One region of the Leisingera sp. ANG-DT genome, then DNA from elsewhere that is predicted to be linked to it. Evidence: riboswitches for the same ligand, from Rfam matches in the RefSeq annotation. Region 1 holds a riboswitch; the other holds the start of a gene.
The links. A riboswitch is a leader RNA that binds a small molecule or an ion and turns the genes downstream of it on or off. The one in region 1 is predicted to bind cobalamin.
Positions count from the first base shown of each region.

Region 2: it holds a riboswitch for cobalamin, as region 1 does, so the genes downstream of both, RA21_RS16750 (DUF4198 domain-containing protein) here and RA21_RS15615 (ABC transporter substrate-binding protein) in region 1, are expected to answer to the same signal.

Region 1 is NZ_JWLE01000020.1:87,427-96,074, reverse strand. It holds gene RA21_RS15640 (putative 2-aminoethylphosphonate ABC transporter permease subunit) at 1-3, shown strand, start outside; gene RA21_RS15635 (methyl-accepting chemotaxis protein) at 199-2,097, shown strand; gene RA21_RS15630 (CheR family methyltransferase) at 2,125-2,979, shown strand; gene RA21_RS15625 (chemotaxis protein CheD) at 2,970-3,461, shown strand; gene RA21_RS15620 (chemotaxis protein CheW) at 3,458-5,071, shown strand; cobalamin riboswitch at 5,210-5,402, shown strand; gene RA21_RS15615 (ABC transporter substrate-binding protein) at 5,542-6,552, shown strand; gene RA21_RS15610 (FecCD family ABC transporter permease) at 6,549-7,598, shown strand; gene RA21_RS15605 (ABC transporter ATP-binding protein) at 7,595-8,356, shown strand; gene RA21_RS15600 (LysR family transcriptional regulator) at 8,395-8,648, opposite strand, start outside.
Region 2 is NZ_JWLE01000022.1:36,096-44,743, reverse strand. It holds gene RA21_RS16755 (TonB-dependent receptor plug domain-containing protein) at 1-1,764, opposite strand, end outside; cobalamin riboswitch at 1,925-2,133, opposite strand; cobalamin riboswitch at 2,412-2,626, shown strand; gene RA21_RS16750 (DUF4198 domain-containing protein) at 2,770-3,555, shown strand; gene cbiM (cobalt transporter CbiM) at 3,566-4,183, shown strand; gene RA21_RS16740 (cobalt ABC transporter permease) at 4,180-4,764, shown strand; gene cbiQ (cobalt ECF transporter T component CbiQ) at 4,761-5,549, shown strand; gene RA21_RS16730 (energy-coupling factor ABC transporter ATP-binding protein) at 5,536-6,186, shown strand; gene RA21_RS16725 (DMT family transporter) at 6,722-7,624, opposite strand; gene RA21_RS16720 (ABC transporter permease) at 7,644-8,489, opposite strand; gene RA21_RS16715 (ABC transporter permease) at 8,486-8,648, opposite strand, start outside.

The sequences.
Region 1 (8,648 bases):
TGACCGCTGTTTTCGCCAGGAAGCCCAATGGGGGCCGGTGCAGCCAGAAGGCGCTGCGCCGACCTTCAGTTAATTCCATGAGTTGTATTTTAGAGATAAAGCGGGAGTTAAATGCAGCCCTAAGGTGTATTGGTATCGTGTTGTTAATAGCTGTTCCCCAATTTGGCCTGGAAACGTTTTTATGAGTGAGGCGAAACTATGGGTGCGAACGAAACGGCAGCAGCGCCAGAGGTTGATCAGGCCAGAGAGGACCTTCAGGGCGTCGTGGACGCCATCAACCGTGTCCAGGCCGTTATCGAATTTGAGTTGGATGGCACGATCCTAACGGCGAACGAAAATTTCTTGGCAGCGGTTGGTTACACGCTGGAGGAGATTCAGGGCAAGCACCATCGCATGTTCTGCGACCCCGCCTATGCGGCATCCGATGAATACCGGGATTTCTGGCTGCAGCTTGCGATGGGCGAATTTTCGTCCGGTGAGTACAAGCGCTTTGGCAAGAACGGTGCTGAGGTATGGATCAACGCCTCATACAACCCTGTCTTCGATGCTGACGGAAAGCCTTACAAAGTTGTCAAATTTGCCACCAATGTCACCGACGAGAAGCTTCGCACGGCTGAGCAGGACGGCAAGATCGCTGCCATCAGCCGGGCTCAGGCGGTCATCGAATTCAAGCTGGATGGCACGATCCTGACCGCCAACGAGAATTTCCTGGCTACCGTGGGCTACTCGCTCGATGAAATCCGCGGCCAGCATCACCGGATGTTCTGTGATCCCGCCTACGCCAGTTCGGCAGAGTACCAGACATTCTGGTCAGATCTCGCGTCCGGCGAGTTTTCGGCTGGAGAATACAAGCGCTTTGGCAAAGGCGGCAAAGAAATCTGGATCAATGCTTCCTACAATCCGATCTTCAACGCCGAAGGCAAGCCGGTCAAAGTGGTGAAATTTGCCACCAATGTCACCGAAGAAAAGCTTCGCACCGCAGAGCAGGACGGCAAGATGGATGCCATCAGCCGGGCGCAGGCCATGATCGAGTTTGAACTGGACGGCACGATCCTGACCGCCAACCAGAACTTCCTGGCAACCGTGGGCTATTCGCTCGACGAAATCCGCGGCCAGCACCACCGGATGTTCTGCGATCCGGAGTACACAAGCTCCCCTGAATACCAGAAGTTCTGGGCGGATCTGGCCTCCGGCGAGTTTTCGGCAGGCGAATACAAACGCTTTGGCAAGGGCGGCAAGGAGGTTTGGATCAACGCCTCCTACAACCCGGTGTTCAATGCCGATGGCAAACCTTTCAAGGTGGTGAAATTCGCCACCAACATCACAGCCGAAAAACAGGTCGCGCAGGAGGTGACCCGGATAGCGACCCGGTTTGCCGAACAGTCCAAGGAAATTTCTGATCAGGCCCACACGGTCGCCGGCGGCGCCCAGACACTGGGCTGCACCACAGAGGAAATCAGCGCCTCCGTTGAGGAATTGAGCGCCTCGATCGACTCGATTGCGCAGAACAGCAGTCACTCCGACGAGATCGCCCAGAAAACCAAGGAAGAAGCCGATCTGGGGGCAAAGGCGATTGAACGGTCGATCGAAGCCATGGATCTGATCAACGCGTCCTCCGAGGAAATCAGCGAAATCGTCAAGACGATCAGCGAAATCGCCGGGCAGACTAACCTGCTGGCCTTCAATGCCGCAATCGAGGCCGCGCGGGCGGGCGAACACGGCCTGGGGTTCTCGGTGGTAGCTGACGAGGTGCGCAAGCTGGCAGAGCGGTCGTCGCAATCCGCCAAGGAAATCAGCAAGCTGATCAATGAAACGGTGAAACGGGTGACCCAGGGCAGCGAGGTCTCTCGGGAGGCCGGTGCCGCCTTCACCAAGATCCTGACCGGAATCTCTGACACCACGGATTCCATCGCCCAGATATCCGTGGCCGCCAATGAGCAACAGACTGCAGCGCGGGACGTCTCCGAAGCTATCCAAAGCATTGTGGACGCGTCCGAAGAGGCCGTCATCGCCTCGGATTCCATCGCAGCTGCAACAGAGGAGCTGAACGCCGGAGCACAGGAGCTGAAAACAGAAGTCGGCCGGCTCGGCTGCTGATTGAGTGCACCGGCGAAAGGACAGGGCATGAGAAAACCTGACACCGACATCACCATGAGCGATGGAGACTTTGCAAAACTCCGCACCATCGTTCACAGGAGTACCGGAATAACCATCGGCGAGACCCGCAAGACAATGCTGGTCAGCCGCCTGCGGCGGCGGCTGCGCGAAGTCGAAGAACCGAGCTTCGCATCTTATATCTCCCGGCTCGCCGCCGATCCTGCGGAGATGCAGGAACTGACAAACCGGGTGACCACCAACGAGACTTACTTTTACCGCACGCCGCGGGTCTGGGATTATTTCCAGGACGTCTTCCTGCCGGAGTTTCAGGCACGGGGGGAGAACCTCAGGATGCGGGCCTGGTCGGCTGCGGCATCGACGGGGGAGGAGGCTCATACCATCGGCACAATTCTGGAGCAGCAGCGGCTGCAGAAACCGGGCTTCGACTATTCCGTGCTGGGCACCGATGTGTCCTCCCGGGTCTTGGAAGTGGCGCAAACCGGTGTTTACAATGGCCGCGCGATTGCCCGCTTCCGCCGGGACCAGCCTGCACTGTTTGCCAGCCACATGAAGGGCAGCGATGCAGAAGGCTACAAAGCTGTGCCGCAGATCCGGGCCCGCCTGAAGTTCAAGCTGCATAACCTGCTGGAAAGGCTTGGCGGCACCAGTCCGTTTGACGTGGTGTTCCTGCGCAACGTGCTGATCTATTTCACTGGCGAAGACCAGGAAAAGATCCTTCAGAATGTGCGGGACTTGATCAAGCCGGATGGCGTCCTGTTCATTGGAGAAAGCGAGACGCTGAACAATCTCCGTACCGGCTTTGAACAAGTGGCGCCGATCATCTACCGGCCCTCCGCCAGGGTAGGCAGCCCATGTGCGTAAATGACATCCAGAAAATCCACGTGCAGATCGGCCAGGTGAAAACCGGCCGGGCCGGGCAGTCGCTGAATGCGATCCTCGGCTCCTGCATCGGCCTGGGGCTGCTGTACCCGGCCAAGGGGATTTATGGGCTGGCACATTGCCTGCTTGCCAAGTCCCCGGACAGCTCTGATGCAATATGCGGCAGGCATGTGGACCAGGCTGTTAGATCGCTGCAGTCCCTGATGGAGGTGTCGGGCAAGGAGCTGCGCAAACTCCAGGCGATTGTCGTTGGCGGTGCCAACATGACGATGCCGGAAGATACGGATCCTGCGCGTCTTGTCGGCAGCATCAACGCCCGCTCTGCCTACCGGTCGCTTCGGGACGCCGGCGTCCGCAACATTCACGAGGATGTCGGCGGCATGCAGGGGCGGCAGGTGACCATCGATTGCAGCAGCGGCGAATTCACAGTCAAAGCGATTCCGCGCCTGGGGGGACAATCATGAAACCGGAGACTTCAAACCCGCTGATCCTTGGCGCGCAATCTTCGGCTAGCGATCTGGCAGGCTGCCCAGCGGTTGGAGTTGGGGACAGCAGTGTTCCTCAGAAAGAACCGGCCCAGCCGCACAATGTGCGGGCAAAACGGGGGAAGCCGGACAAATACGGTTCATTCCTGATCGACGACAGCGAGTTTGCAATCTCCGTCTCGGCGCTCCAGGAGATCGTGAATGAACCGGATGAGATTTCACCTGTGCCGCTTGCGCCGTCCTACATGCTGGGGCTTTTCAACCTCAGGGGCATGATTGTTCCGGTGATTGATTTGCGCAGCCTGCTTGAGTTTCCGGCTATTGAGCGCGCGCTATCGCGCAAGGTTGCAATTGTCGAACATGGCGAACACTGCATTGGCCTTCTTTTCGACAGAACGGGTGAAGTCCTGAACGGAAAAGGCGTGGCGCGGGTCGATTTTCGCCCCAATGGCGACGGCATCAAGGATGTTGTTATCGACGGGGTTTTGAAATTCAATGACGGCGAAAGGCTGGTTCAGGTCCTAGACCCGCACGAACTGCTGAACCTGGAAAAACTGCCGCGGGCTGACAACGGCCCCGGACAGGAAACGGTCAAACTCAGCAGAGGCAAAAAGCTCGCCTGCGTTTCATTTCAAACCGGCCACACGACCTGCGCCATCGACCTGCGGTTTGTAAAGGAGGTCAGATCCGTTCCCAAGCTGGAACAGTCGCTGCTGGTGGGCGGCAATGTGATCGGCACTGCAAATCTGCGCGGCGTTATCCTGCCCGTCATAGATTTCCGCGGATTCATGGGAGATAGTGCAAAATTTGTGCTTGGGGCCACGATCCCCAAGGAGCGCAGAATGCTGATCATCGACACCGCAGAAGGGCCGGTCGGGCTCATGGTCTTTTCCATCGACAGCATCCTGCCCTATTTCGAGGATGAAGTTTTGCCCTTTGCCAAGCTGGCCCTGCCGCGCGGTGATCTTGTGAACGGGTGTCTGCTGGATAAGAACAACCAGATTGTCATGATGCTTGATCCGGCAAAGCTATTGCAGGAGCCAAGTTTTGTGGCTGCGGCCAAAGCCTGCCAGGAGATTTTTCCACCCGAGAAAACGGAAGAAGAGGCCGCTGAACTGGAGGCCCGCGCGGCAAGGCGCACATTTATCAAGTTCACTTTCGAAAAACGGTTCGCGCTCGACACCTCCGAAGTCAGCGAGGTGATCAACCGCCCAATTGACCTGCTCGAACCGCCGTTTTCACTGAGCTTCGTCGAAGGCATCCTGAATTTGCGGGGAGAGCTTATCACCCTGTTCAATCCACGGGTGCTGTATGGGCTGCCGCCCGGGTCCGGCCGCGATCAGAAAGTGCTGATTTTCAAGCATGACGCGCAGAAGTTTGGAATCCTCGTGGACACCGTCGATGAAATAATCATCACGACGGAGAACCGCGTGGCTGAACTGAAGCCCTTGGACCAGCAGAATACCTCCAAGAGCATTGCTGAGGATGTATCCGGGTGCCTGCAGCACAAAACGCCAGACGGCAGGTTCGAGTCGATTTTGATCCTGGATACGAACGCATTGGTGGACCGTTGCTTCAAGGCGGCCTAGAGCGCTCTGCGCCTTCGGATTCTGCAATTAACTGCCGCGGGTCCTGGGTCGATGCCTGCACGGTGCGTGGAGTTGCATGACTAGACCCGAAGAATTCTGCTGACCGACGAAGTTTTTCTTGCCGCAAGAGAAGTGATGCGCTACCCGCGCTTTACCGGTCCCGTAAGGGCTAAGAGGGAATCCGCGGTGCCGCCTGGCGCCAAACGGAACTGCCCCCGCAACTGTAGGCGGCGAGTGCTGTCCCATCGTGTCACTGGGCCTGAAGGGTCCGGGAAGACGGGACAGACAGTGACCCGCCAGTCAGGAGACCTGCCGGTGAAAACCGAAACACACCGGACGGGGTTGTCCGGGGAGGTTGCCGGCTAGATGCGTCGCCCGTTCCTGGCGCCGCAAGAAGGGGAAACCCTCCGCCTTGCTGGTCAATGCCCTTCACCCGTTCTCCGGTCATTGACACATGGAGATCGAAGATCATGTTTCTGCGTTCCGGCCTCATGGGCCTTTCCTTCGTTGCGGCAGCTCAGGCCGCAGCAGCCAGCGAAAACTTTCCGCTGACTATTCAAAACTGCGGTGAAACCGTCACTTTCGAGGCACCGGTTGCGTCCTCCGTGACCGTTGGCCAAGCCGCAACAGAGGTACTTTATGCGCTGGGTCTGGGTGGCAAGGTGCTGGGCACCTCGGTCTGGTTCAACGATGTTCTGCCCGAGTACGCCGCACTGAACGACAAGGTTGAGCGCCTGGCCGACAATGACCCAAGCTTTGAAAGCGTTGTGGCCAAGCGCCCGGGCCTGGTGGCTGCCCAGTATGAGTGGCATATCGGCCCCGAAGGCATCGTCGCCAAGCGCGAGCAGTTTCATGATCTTGGTATCCCGACCTATGTGATGCCCGCGGACTGCGTCGGCAAGGACAACACCACCGGCGGCGACGGCACCCGGACCGAGATGTTCACCACCGACAGCCTCTATCAGGGCATTGAGGAATTGGCGGCGATCTTCGGCGAGGCAGAAAAAGGCGCTGAGCTGGTCGCCGACTACAAGGCTCGTGAGGCCGCGGCTGTGGCCAAGGCGCAAGAGGTTGCGCTGGACGACGCCTCCGCTGTGTTCTGGTTCTCCTCGCCCGAGATGGAAAGCGACCCGTTCGTGGCCGGCCAGAAGGGCGCACCGGGCTACATGATGCAGCAGCTGGGCCTGAAAAACGTCATTGAGACCGACGAGGAATGGCCGACCGTCGGCTGGGAGACCATCGCGAAAGCCAACCCGACGGTGATCGTGATTGCCCGTATGGACCGCCGCCGCTTTGCCGCTGATGACTACGAGAAGAAGCTGGAGTTCCTGCGCAATGACCCGGTCGCCAGCCAGATGGATGCGGTTAAAAACAACCGCATCGTGGTGATGGACGCCCAGGCGATGGATGCCACTATCCGTGCCATCCCGGCGCTGGAAGACCTGGCGGAAGAACTCAGCGCGATCGGCAACGGCGCATGAGTGCAGCCGCCGTACTGGCCTGGCAGGGCATCCGGGGCGCTTGCCTTGCCCTGCCGGTGCTGGCCGCGGCGGTTCTGGCAGGCGCAATGATCGGGGAAACCTCGCTTGCGCCTGACCTTGTCTTGTCCGTTTTGGCCAACAAGCTGGCCGGGGCGGGCCTGCCGGTGGACCCGGTGGATCAGGGCATCATCTGGAGCTACCGGCTGCCGCGGGCGCTGGTGGCTGCAGCCTGCGGGGCGGCGCTGGCGGTTGCGGGTGTAGTGCTGCAGGCCTTGCTGCGCAACGCGCTGGCGGACCCTTACATTCTGGGCATATCGGCCGGTGCCTCGACCGGGGCGGTGGCGGTCACCATTGCAGGTCTTGGCGGCGGCGCCCTGTCACTGTCCTTTGGTGCCTTTAACGGCGCACTGCTGGCGTTTGGCTTTGTCGCCATTCTGGCGCGGGCCGCCGGGGCAGGGGGCAACCGCGCCGCAGCTGCGCAGATCGTGCTGGCGGGCATTGCCGGCTCGCAGCTATTCAATGCGCTGACCGCTTTCATTATCGCCAAGTCCGCCAATGCGGATCAGGCCCGCGGCATCATGTTCTGGCTGATGGGCAACCTCAGCGGCGTGCGCTGGCCGGATGTGTGGCTGGCGGTGCCGCTGGCGCTGGCGGGCTGGATGATCTGCCGCTTTCATGCCCGTGCTCTGGACGCCTTCACCTTTGGCAGCGATTCCGCCGCTTCGCTTGGCATCCCGGTCCGGCGGGTGCAGGTGGTTCTGATCTTCGCCACCGCGCTGATGACCGCGGTGATGGTGTCGATCGTCGGCTCCATCGGCTTTGTCGGCCTGGTGATCCCGCATGCGGCACGGTTCCTGGTAGGCCCCGGCCACCGCAGGCTGATGCCAGCAGCGGCGCTGACTGGCGCCGTGTTCCTGATCGCCGCCGATATCGTCTCCCGCATCATCATCCCCGGCCAGGTGCTTCCCATCGGGGTGGTCACCGCCCTGATCGGGGCGCCGTCCTTTGCGGTGATTCTGGTGCGCGGGCAAAGGACTGCGAGATGAGGATCGAAGCCCGCAACCTGTCTTTCTCAGTGCGCGGCAAAACTCTGCTGCAGGACGTCTCGCTGGCGGTGCAGCCGGGTGAGACGCTGGCGCTGGTGGGCCCGAACGGCTCCGGCAAATCAACCCTGATGCGGCTGCTGTCGGGCCTGGCCAAACCCTCGCATGGCGAAGTGCTGCTGGAGGACCAACCGCTGGCCCGGCTGACCCGCCGGGAGATCGCCCAGCGGATCGCCATTGTCGAACAGCAGGCCGACACGGCTGAGCGCATCACCGCACAGTCCGTCGTCGAGCTGGGCCGCACCCCCTGGCTGTCGGCGCTGAAACCCTGGAGCAGCGACGACACCCAGCTGGTGGACAAGGCGCTGCATACGGTGGAAATGGAGGGCTTCGCGCGCCGCGAATGGGCCACTTTGTCCGGCGGCGAACGGCAACGGCTGCACATTGCCCGCGCCCTTGCGCAACGGCCGGGGCTTCTGCTGCTGGATGAGCCGACAAACCATCTGGACATCCACCACCAGCTGTCCATCCTGAACTGCATCCGGAACCTGCAGGTGACAACCGTGGTGGCCCTGCATGACCTGAACCAGGCCCTGACTTGCGACCGTGTGGCGGTGCTGTCACACGGGCGCCTGGTGGCCTGCGGCGCACCCAGCCAGGCATTGGCTCCGGAAACCGTATCTGAGATTTTCGGCATCCAAGCACGCTGGGTCCAGGATGCCGAAGGCGCGGGTCCCTTTCTGTCCTTCCAATTGACCTGAGACATCAGGGGGACTGGCGCCCAGCCATGCCGGATGTTTCAGCTTAGCTCGCCGGAAAGGTCGCAGGACTGAATGAAGGCGCAGCACTCCTCTGTCAGTGCGGAAAAGCGGGACCGTTCGCGCTGGTACAGGTAAACCTCCCGCTTGTCGGGAAGGTCGGCAATCGGGCGGAAGGCAGTGGCCTCCGGCATGAACCGGGCAACTGTCTGTGGCAGAACCGTGACCCATTTTCCGGTCCGGACCATGGTGATCAGCGAATGGGTGTTGTGGATCGTCACGTCGGCATTACTGC
Region 2 (8,648 bases), on a different contig from region 1:
CAGCTCATACTGAGCAGCCACATCAAAGGTTGTGTAATCCGGCAGCTCAGCGGTGGCAAACGAGCCAAAGAACTGGCTGTCCCAATTGCCTGCCACATGCCGGATGTCCGCGGTGACAGAGCCGCGGCCATTGAAAGTATCCAGTGTGGCACTCAGCAGAAGCTCGTGCTCCGGGCGGCGGATCTCGACCGAGCCATCGGGGTTGGTGGCGTCCAGATAGGTGTAGGACAGACGCAGATCGAGGTATTCGCTGGCTTCCAGGCTTGCTGCCAGCTCAACACCCTTGCGATCACTGTCACCGGCTTGGTTGCGGTAGGAGAACGTGGTTGCGTTCACCATGTAGCTCTCGATCTCGCCTGTCAGCGTCTCGTCGAAATAGGTCACATCAACCAGGCCGCGCCCTTGAAGGAACGGCACCTCAATTCCGAAATCGAAGCTGCGATTTTCCTCCGGCTGCAAGTTCGGATTGCCGAGATAGGTGGTGGAGCCGAATGTGCTGTTGGCAAACAGCTCAAAGTAAGAGGGGTTCACAACACCGGTTCCAGCCGAGCTGTGCAGGCGCACACCGCTGTCTGCTAAAGTGTAAGAAGCACTGGCGGTCCAGCTGGTGGCGTCTTCGAATACGCTGTTGTTGTCGTGGCGCACCCCGAGCTGCAGGTCCAGGCCGTTGGCAAAGCTGCCGCGGTATTCCAGGGCAATCGAATTGGTTTCGCGCGCAAAGGCCGGGTTGGAACTGCTGGAGTCCTTTTCCCATTCCAGCATCGCGTTAAGAAGGTGGTCTGCTTGATCCGCTAACTGCCCGTCCAGGCCGAAGCTCAGCAGGTACTTTGCTGCTTCCGTTTTGGTCTCGGTCGGGGTGCCGCCATTGAAGGACCGGTCAAAGTCAGTGCGTTCGATTGACAGGCGGTGTTTCAGGCGGCCGCCCAATGTGTCCAGTTCAGCATAGACTTGCGCCAGTTGCTCATCCCGGTCACTGAATTGCGTCGGATCATCCACGACATAGCTAGCCGCATCCGTTGCGGTGAAGGAGGTGCGGTCGCTGTCATAGCGTTCATCCGACGTGCGGAAGTTGAAGCCAAGTTTCAGCCGGTCGGTGACCAGGTAGTCGCCTTTCAATTGCAGTGTATTGCGGCGGATGCCGTCTTCTTCACCGCCATCGCCCGAGGTGTCATAGCCGTCGTCATTGTCATGGGCGAAGCTGAAGGCGATACCGCCGCGCTCGGTCCGCGACGAAACTCGGGCCGAGGCCCGGTAGCCGTCGGACCCCGCTTCCGCGCTGCCGCCGTATTCCGTGCCGATGCCGCCGGACTTGGTGATGATGTTGATCACACCGGCGGAGGCGTTGGAGCCGTAGAACACCGACTGCGGGCCGCGCAGGACTTCGATCCGCTCGATATTGGCAGTGTCCAGGCCGGACAGAATGTACTCGCTGTCACCGCCCGAGGCTTCGACGCCGTCGATCAGGATCAGCGTGTGATTGGCTTCGGCACCGCGGATGCGGACCTGGGTAAAACTGTCGCCGGAGCCGTTCACCATCAGGCCGGGGACCGAACGCAGCGCGTCCCGGACGGTGGTGATACCGCGATCTTCGATTTCTTCGCTGGTCAGGACTGAGACTGAGCGGCCGTATTTTTGGGCCTCGACCGGCGTGAAGCCGCCGGAGACGATGATCTCCCCCAGATCGGTGACTTCTTCATCCTGAGCGGTTGCGATTACAGGGGCGGCGGCCAGGGCGGCGGCCAGGGACAGGCTTGCCTTGCGCATATTCCATTCCTCCCGGCCCACGCAGCAAGCACAGGCCAAGCGGCTGCCCATACCTGGCAGCATGTTCATAATTTTGGTCTTTGGAAGGCAATGCCCCCGCAGACGGTGAAAACTGCCACCACTACGGAAGGTCCGTTATCTTCGGCGCGCCCCGCACCGCGATAGGGTGATCATCCTGGCAGGTCTCCTGACTTGCGGGTCGAGGCTTTGCTGCGCCTTCCCGCCCCTTGGGGCAGTGGCATACCGCAGCATTGCTCTCCGCTCACAGTTGCGGGGGCAGTCACGGATTCGGCGCCTGTTGGCTACACCTCACCGTGTTCCCTTTTAACCGGGTGGTCTCCCAGCCGGACCAGAATGGTCGGGACTTAGGCAAACTGAACTTATTCTGTCAAGCGGGAGAATTCGCAACCTGAGTAGAAATGGCCTTGGGCTGGCATCCATATCGCCGAATTTGCCTTTCCAATTTTTCAAGTGACGATGATTGATTACGCATACAAAAAACTTCGAAAGGCAGCGGTGTTTCCCCGTTCCTCTGATAGGAACATGCCTGCCTATTGATCCCTGCAGCACTGCAGGAGAAAAACCATCGGCACCGGACGGCCAAGTGAACAGAACATGATTCTCTTGACTCAGAAATTCCGGTTTGCCATTCAGCCAAGGTGACCGGTTCCGCGAGTGTTTCAATGCGCAGCGGAAGAAATAGGGAACACGGTGCGGCGTACCCAAAAGGGACCAAATCCGTGACTGCCCCCGCAACTGTGAGCGGTGAGTGACGCTGAATACGCCACTGGGAACATCCCCGGGAAGGCCAGCCGAGCCAGGACCCGCGAGTCAGGAGACCTGCCGGACACGGGGACTGAGGCTCCGCTTGCGGGGTTACTGCCCTTTTCCACCGGACGCCGGGGTGCGCGTCTGGCGCGTGTGCCGTTCAGGCGTTTCCGTGCCGCTACTCCCCGTTGTTCATTCCTGATTGCAGGTGCGCCTGTATCGTCGAATGAGGACGAAATGAAACTGAACTACCTGGCCGCTGCTCTGGCCGTTTCCCTGCCGGTTACCGCTTCGGCGCATTTCCAGCTGAACTACACTGAACAAGCGCTGATCGAAAAGCCCGGCGACGTGCCGATGGGCCTGGTGTTCTGGCACCCGATGGCCAACGGCCATGCGATGGACATGGGCAAGCCGGAAGAGTTTTTCATGATCCACAAAGGTGAAAAGACCGACCTGTCGGACCGCCTGGAACCCGCCACCTTCAAAGGGGCTGAAAACGAAGCTTCGGCTTACAAGGCCTCGGTCCCGGTCAAGCGGTCCGGCGACTATGTCGTGGTGACGGTCCCTTCGCCTTACTACGAGGAAAGTGAAGACATCTATATCCAGCAGATCTCCAAGGTCGTGCTGAACCGCAACACGCTGCCCACAGACTGGGACCAGCCGGCTGGCCTGGCGACCGAGATCCTGCCGCTGAACAAGCCCTATAACGTCATCGTAGGCTCCACCTTTTCCGGTCAGGTTCTGGCGGACGGCAAGCCGGTTCCGGGTGCCGAGATCGAAGTCGAGTTCATGGCGTCGGAGCCGGATCTGGAAAAATTCTCAACCACTGATCCCACCGTGGGTGAGATGCCGGGCGGCGCAATTGTTGCCATCGCCGACCAGAACGGCGTTTTTTCCTTTGGCATTCCGAAAGCAGGCTACTGGGGCTTTGCGGCACTCGGGTCCGGTCCGGCGACCGAGCACGACGGCAAGGAACTCAGCCAGGATGCTGTTCTGTGGATCCACGCAGAAGAGCTGAAGTGAAAGTAGACCGATGCATATCGTAGACGGCGCACTGTCGAACCCGGTTGTGATCGGCGGCGCGGTTGCCGCCGTCGGCGGTATTGCCATGGGTCTGCGCAACCTGCCGCTGGAGCGGATTCCCGCGGCGGGTGTTCTGTCGGCCAGTTTCTTTGTGGCCTCCCTGATCCATGTCCCGATCGGGCCCAGTTCGGTTCACCTGATCCTAAATGGCCTTGCCGGGCTGGTGCTGGGCTGGGCCGCGTTCCCGGCTTTGTTTGTCGGGCTTCTCCTGCAGGCGGTCTTCTTCGGCTTCGGCGGGCTGACCGTGTTGGGCGTGAACGCCGTGAATATTGCCCTGCCCGCTGTTCTGGTCGGCCTGATGTTCCGGCCGCTGGTGGCGCGCGGCTCGCCGCTGCAGGGGGCTATCTGGGGCGGCATTGGCGGCGGTGCAGCAATTGCCTTCACAACCCTCGCAGTCGCAGTATCGCTGATGCTGTCCGGTGATGAGTTCATCCTTGCCGCCAAGCTTGTGTTCTTTTCCCATATCCCAGTGATGCTGATCGAGGCGCTGTTGTCCGGCGCCGCCATTTTCCTGGCCCGGCGGGTGAAGCCCGAACTGTTTGTTGACACGAAAGGAAGCCTGGCATGATCCGCTCCTGCGTGCTGATCCTTGCCCTGCTGGCACCGCTGCCGGCATTGGCGCACAATGTGATTTCCTCGGTGTTTCCATCTGGATCGGACATTGAGGGCGAGGTCGGCTTTTCCAATGGTGATATGGCTGCGGACTTGCTGATCGAGGTCTTTGACGAGGCTGGCGGCAAACTGGGTGAAACCAGGACCGACGCTGACGGCTTCTTCCTGTTCACCCCGTCAGAACCGGTGACGCATATCTTCCGCGGCGACCTTGGTGCCGGCCATGTTGCCGAAGTGATCATGGACGCCGCAGAGGTCGCACAGATCATGGGCCAAAGCCCAAGCATGGCAGCGCTTGCGGCGACTAGCACCGCAGACGTCACTTCGGCCTCCAGGTCTGCCGGTTTGTCCGATCAGGCCCGCGCTGAGCTTGCCACCATGATGCGCAATGAATTGCGCCCGCTTCGGCAGGAGCTTACCGCGTTTAAGAACAAGTCCGATTTTCAGTCTGTTCTTGGCGGCATCGGCTACATCTTTGGTCTTTTTGGTCTGGGCTTTTACATCGCTGCGCGGCGCAGAATCGGTGGCAAAGCATGACCTATGTCCTGACAGGCGCCGAAAGGCCGCTCAGTGGCATCGGTGCCTTCCGCGCCAAGGTCACCGCGCTTGACCCGCGGATGCGCATCGTAATGACCGCGGTCTATGCCGTTGTGGTGGTCTCCATTAGCAACCTTTGGGTGCTGTCAGCTGCGCTTGGCCTGTCGATGTGGCTACTGGCTTTCTCCGGGCTGCCGCCCCGGAAGACGCTGAAGCGGATGGCGATGATGGACAGTTTCATCATCTTCATGCTGGTGCTGCTGCCGTTCACTGTTCCGGGCACCCCAGTCCTTTCTGTTTGGGGGCTGGAGGCGAGCTGGGAAGGCCTGCGGCGCGCGGCCGAGATTGCCCTGACCGCAAACGCCGTCATCCTGGCGGTCATGACGCTGGTCGGGTCCATGGAGCCCGTGACGATGGGACATGCTCTCTTTGCCCTCAAGACGCCGGAGCGGCTGGTGCATCTGATGATGTTCACTATCCGCTACATCGATGTCCTGCGCGAGGAATACCAGCGCCTGAGCACCTCGATGAAGCTGCGCGGCTTCCGCCCCGGCACCAACTGGCACACCTACCGCAGCTACGGCTATCTGGTGGGGATGATGCTGGTGCGCGCCATTGAACGGTCGGAACGCATTCTGGCGGCGATGAAATGCCGGGGCTTCTCCGGCCGTATCATCCTCCTGGAAGACTTCCGCCTGCGCAGGGCGGACCTGTTGTTTGCCGCGGCACTTACCGCCGCCCTTGCCGCCCTGATCTGGGCAGAGGCCTTTTATGCCGCTTCTTGATCTGAATGATATTCATTTTGCCTACCCTGGGCTTGATCCGGTGCTGGAAGGCGCCTCGATGAAGCTCAATGCGGGAGAACGGCTGTCGATTGTCGGACCAAATGGAGCAGGGAAATCCACGCTCCTAAAAATCATCATGGGATTGATTGCACCCGATAGCGGTTCTGTCACAGCATTCGGAAAACCTTGCAACAGCGAACCGGACTTTCACGAAGTGCGCCGCCGTGTGGGGTTCGTTTTCCAGGACGCCGATGACCAGCTGTTCTGCCCGACTGTGGCCGAAGATGTCGCCTTCGGCCCGCTGAACCTAGGCAAGTCCAAGCAGGAAGCCCTGGCGGTGGTTGATGCAATACTGTCACGCCTGCGGCTGATGCACCTGCGTGACCGGGTCACCCACAAGCTGTCGGGCGGTGAGAAACGGCTGGTGACGCTGGCCACGGTTCTGGCAATGGAACCGGAAGTGCTCATACTCGATGAGCCGACCAACGCGCTGGATCCAGAAAATTATGCACGGCTGGCTGAGATTCTGAAAGAGCTTGACCAGGCGGTTCTGCTGGTCAGCCATGATCCTGAGTTCCGTGAACAGATTGCTCCAACAGGGTATCACCTGATGGAGCGGACACTTACAAGGGTATAGCGGTTTTTTGGCTGAACAGGGCTTTAGCACACACGCTTCCTGCTAAAAAACCGCCGCTCCTGGTTAGCCATGCTGCGAATGCGGCCAATATCCGCAAAGTCCGGTCCCTGATCCGTCTCTGATCAACCTATGCTGCAACGCCGATCAATGGCCGCGTTGAACGCCGCGGGGCAGCGCGCAATTTTCTGCATCTGCGATATCCAGTGTGCAGCAAGCGCGCGCAGCGAGAAATGCCAATGAGCAAGTTGGGCTCACAGTCAAATTTCGCCGTCTGCCACACGAACATCTGCTGCCGATACGGGAACGTCTGGTCACCGTTCCAGGTCGCACGATTTCAAGGACTTGGCCGTAACTCTGGGTGGCCGCTTCTGTTGCCTCAGAGCCATCGGATTCGCCGCGTGAGCAGTCAGCAAAAGAGAGCCCCTTTGCGGTCAAAAGTTGGCTCGCCGCCTGCGCCATTTTCATACTTCGTGATCAGCAAAAAGCCGTCGTTTATGGTATTTCCAATGAAAGACTATGTTGTGAGGCAACTAGCCTACATTTGTTTGCTTGGCTCCCGTCCAGGTGATCTTCCTTTTGCACGGTCTTTGAATGTAATCGCCCACATCGCGGCCAGGATCATCAGCGTCGAAAGGTAGAAAGCACCGTCTGGGACAAGCCGGAACAGCATGAAATCCGCTAAAACGGCAAAAATCAGCGACAGATACTCGAATGGTGCGAGTTTTGAGATTTCGCTGTGCTGCAGAGCAAGGGTCATCATGATATGGGCAATGCCACCTGCAATTCCTGCACCGCAGAGGTAGACCAGCTGCAGAAAGTCAGGCTGGACCCAGCCCCAAAACACAGAAACTCCCCCAGCCACTGCACAGGTCAGTGCAAAGTAGAAGGCTATGGCTCCGGCGTTTTCCGTTTGAGCAAGGCTGCGGATCTGAATTTTGGCACCGGCCGTGAAGATCGCCATGGCGAAGGCCAGGCCTGCTCCGATCAAATAGGGTTGATCCGGTGTCGCAGCAGTCAAGCCAGGCAGCACTAGAACGAGCATTCCCAGGAACCCCAGGACAACGGCAAACCAGCGCATCCCGTTCACTTGTTCACCCAATAAGAATCGCGCCAGAACCACTGCCAGGACCGGGGCCAGATAGCCTATGATCGACGCATGGGCGAGCGGCAGGTATTTTAGCGAAGCAAATGAGGCGAACAGCGCAGTGCAGCCCAGTAGGCAGCGGGCAATATGGGACAGGGGTCGTTTAGTCCGCAAACCGCTAGGAAAGTCCCGTGTCCACATCAGGAACAGAACCAGTGGTATCAGGGCGACGGCGCTTCGAAAAAACACCACCTGGCCTAACGGGACCTCGTCGGCAAGCAGCTTCACAAACACGACCATGACTGTGAAAAACAAGGTTGCGCCGATGCGCAGTGCGATACCTGTGGCTTCCATTGTTTTGCCTCTTGGTGGGTTATCTGGTCTGTGCCAGTACGTCTCGGAGACTGTCTCCAGCCAGATTGATTGCCAGCACGGAAACCAGCACGGCCAGACCCGGAAAAATCATAATGTGAGGAGCGGTCTGCATATAGGGTTTGCCATCCAGCAGCATGGCCCCCCATTCGGCGGTGGGCGGCTGCACTCCGAACCCCAGAAAGCTGAGCCCAGACACTGCAAGGATCGTGCGTGACCAGCTGCTGGTCCAAAGAACCAGCAGTGATGGCAGCACATTCGGCAGAATGTGGCGCCACAGGATCAGCCAGTCAGCCAGGCCGTTCAGGCGGGCCTGAATAACAAAATCCCGTTCTCCGATGGTCAACCCCAGACTGCGGGCAAGCCGCGCGAATTTCATCCAACTGACCAGAGACAGGGCAACCACTAGGTTGACAGTGCTGGGGCCGAACAGCCCGGCAAAGGCAACCGCTGCGATAAGCTCCGGAAAGGCAAAGAAACTGTCTGTCACTCGCATCAGCAGGGCGTCGGGGAAGGAACCGGAACGGGCAGCCAGCAGCCCGACGAGCGTCCCTGCGATCAGCCCCGCCAATGACACCACAAGCGCCAGCCCCAGAGACCAGAACGCACCATAAAGCAGCCGGGTGCCAATATCGCGGCCCAGATGGTCTGTGCCGAACCAGTGTGCAGGTTCAGGCGGCGCCAGTCGGTTGAGAAAATCCGCCTGTGCCGGCTGGTAGGGTGTCAACCACAATCCGATGCACAGCCCCAGTGCCAGCACCGCCAGTACCAGACCTGTTCTGCGCTTGAACCGGGACAGCGGGCTGTCCGGCAGCTTGGCGCCTTTTTGTAGGAGAACCTCACTCATACCCTCTGCTCCTGCGTGCGGGTCGCCGGGTCACTGGCGGCCTGCAGTGCCTCAGCCAGTGAATTGATCACGACATAAGCAACGGCAAAGAACATCACCAGAAACATCACCATAGGCAGGTCGCGCGACAGCACGGAGCCAGCCAGCAAAGACCCCAGC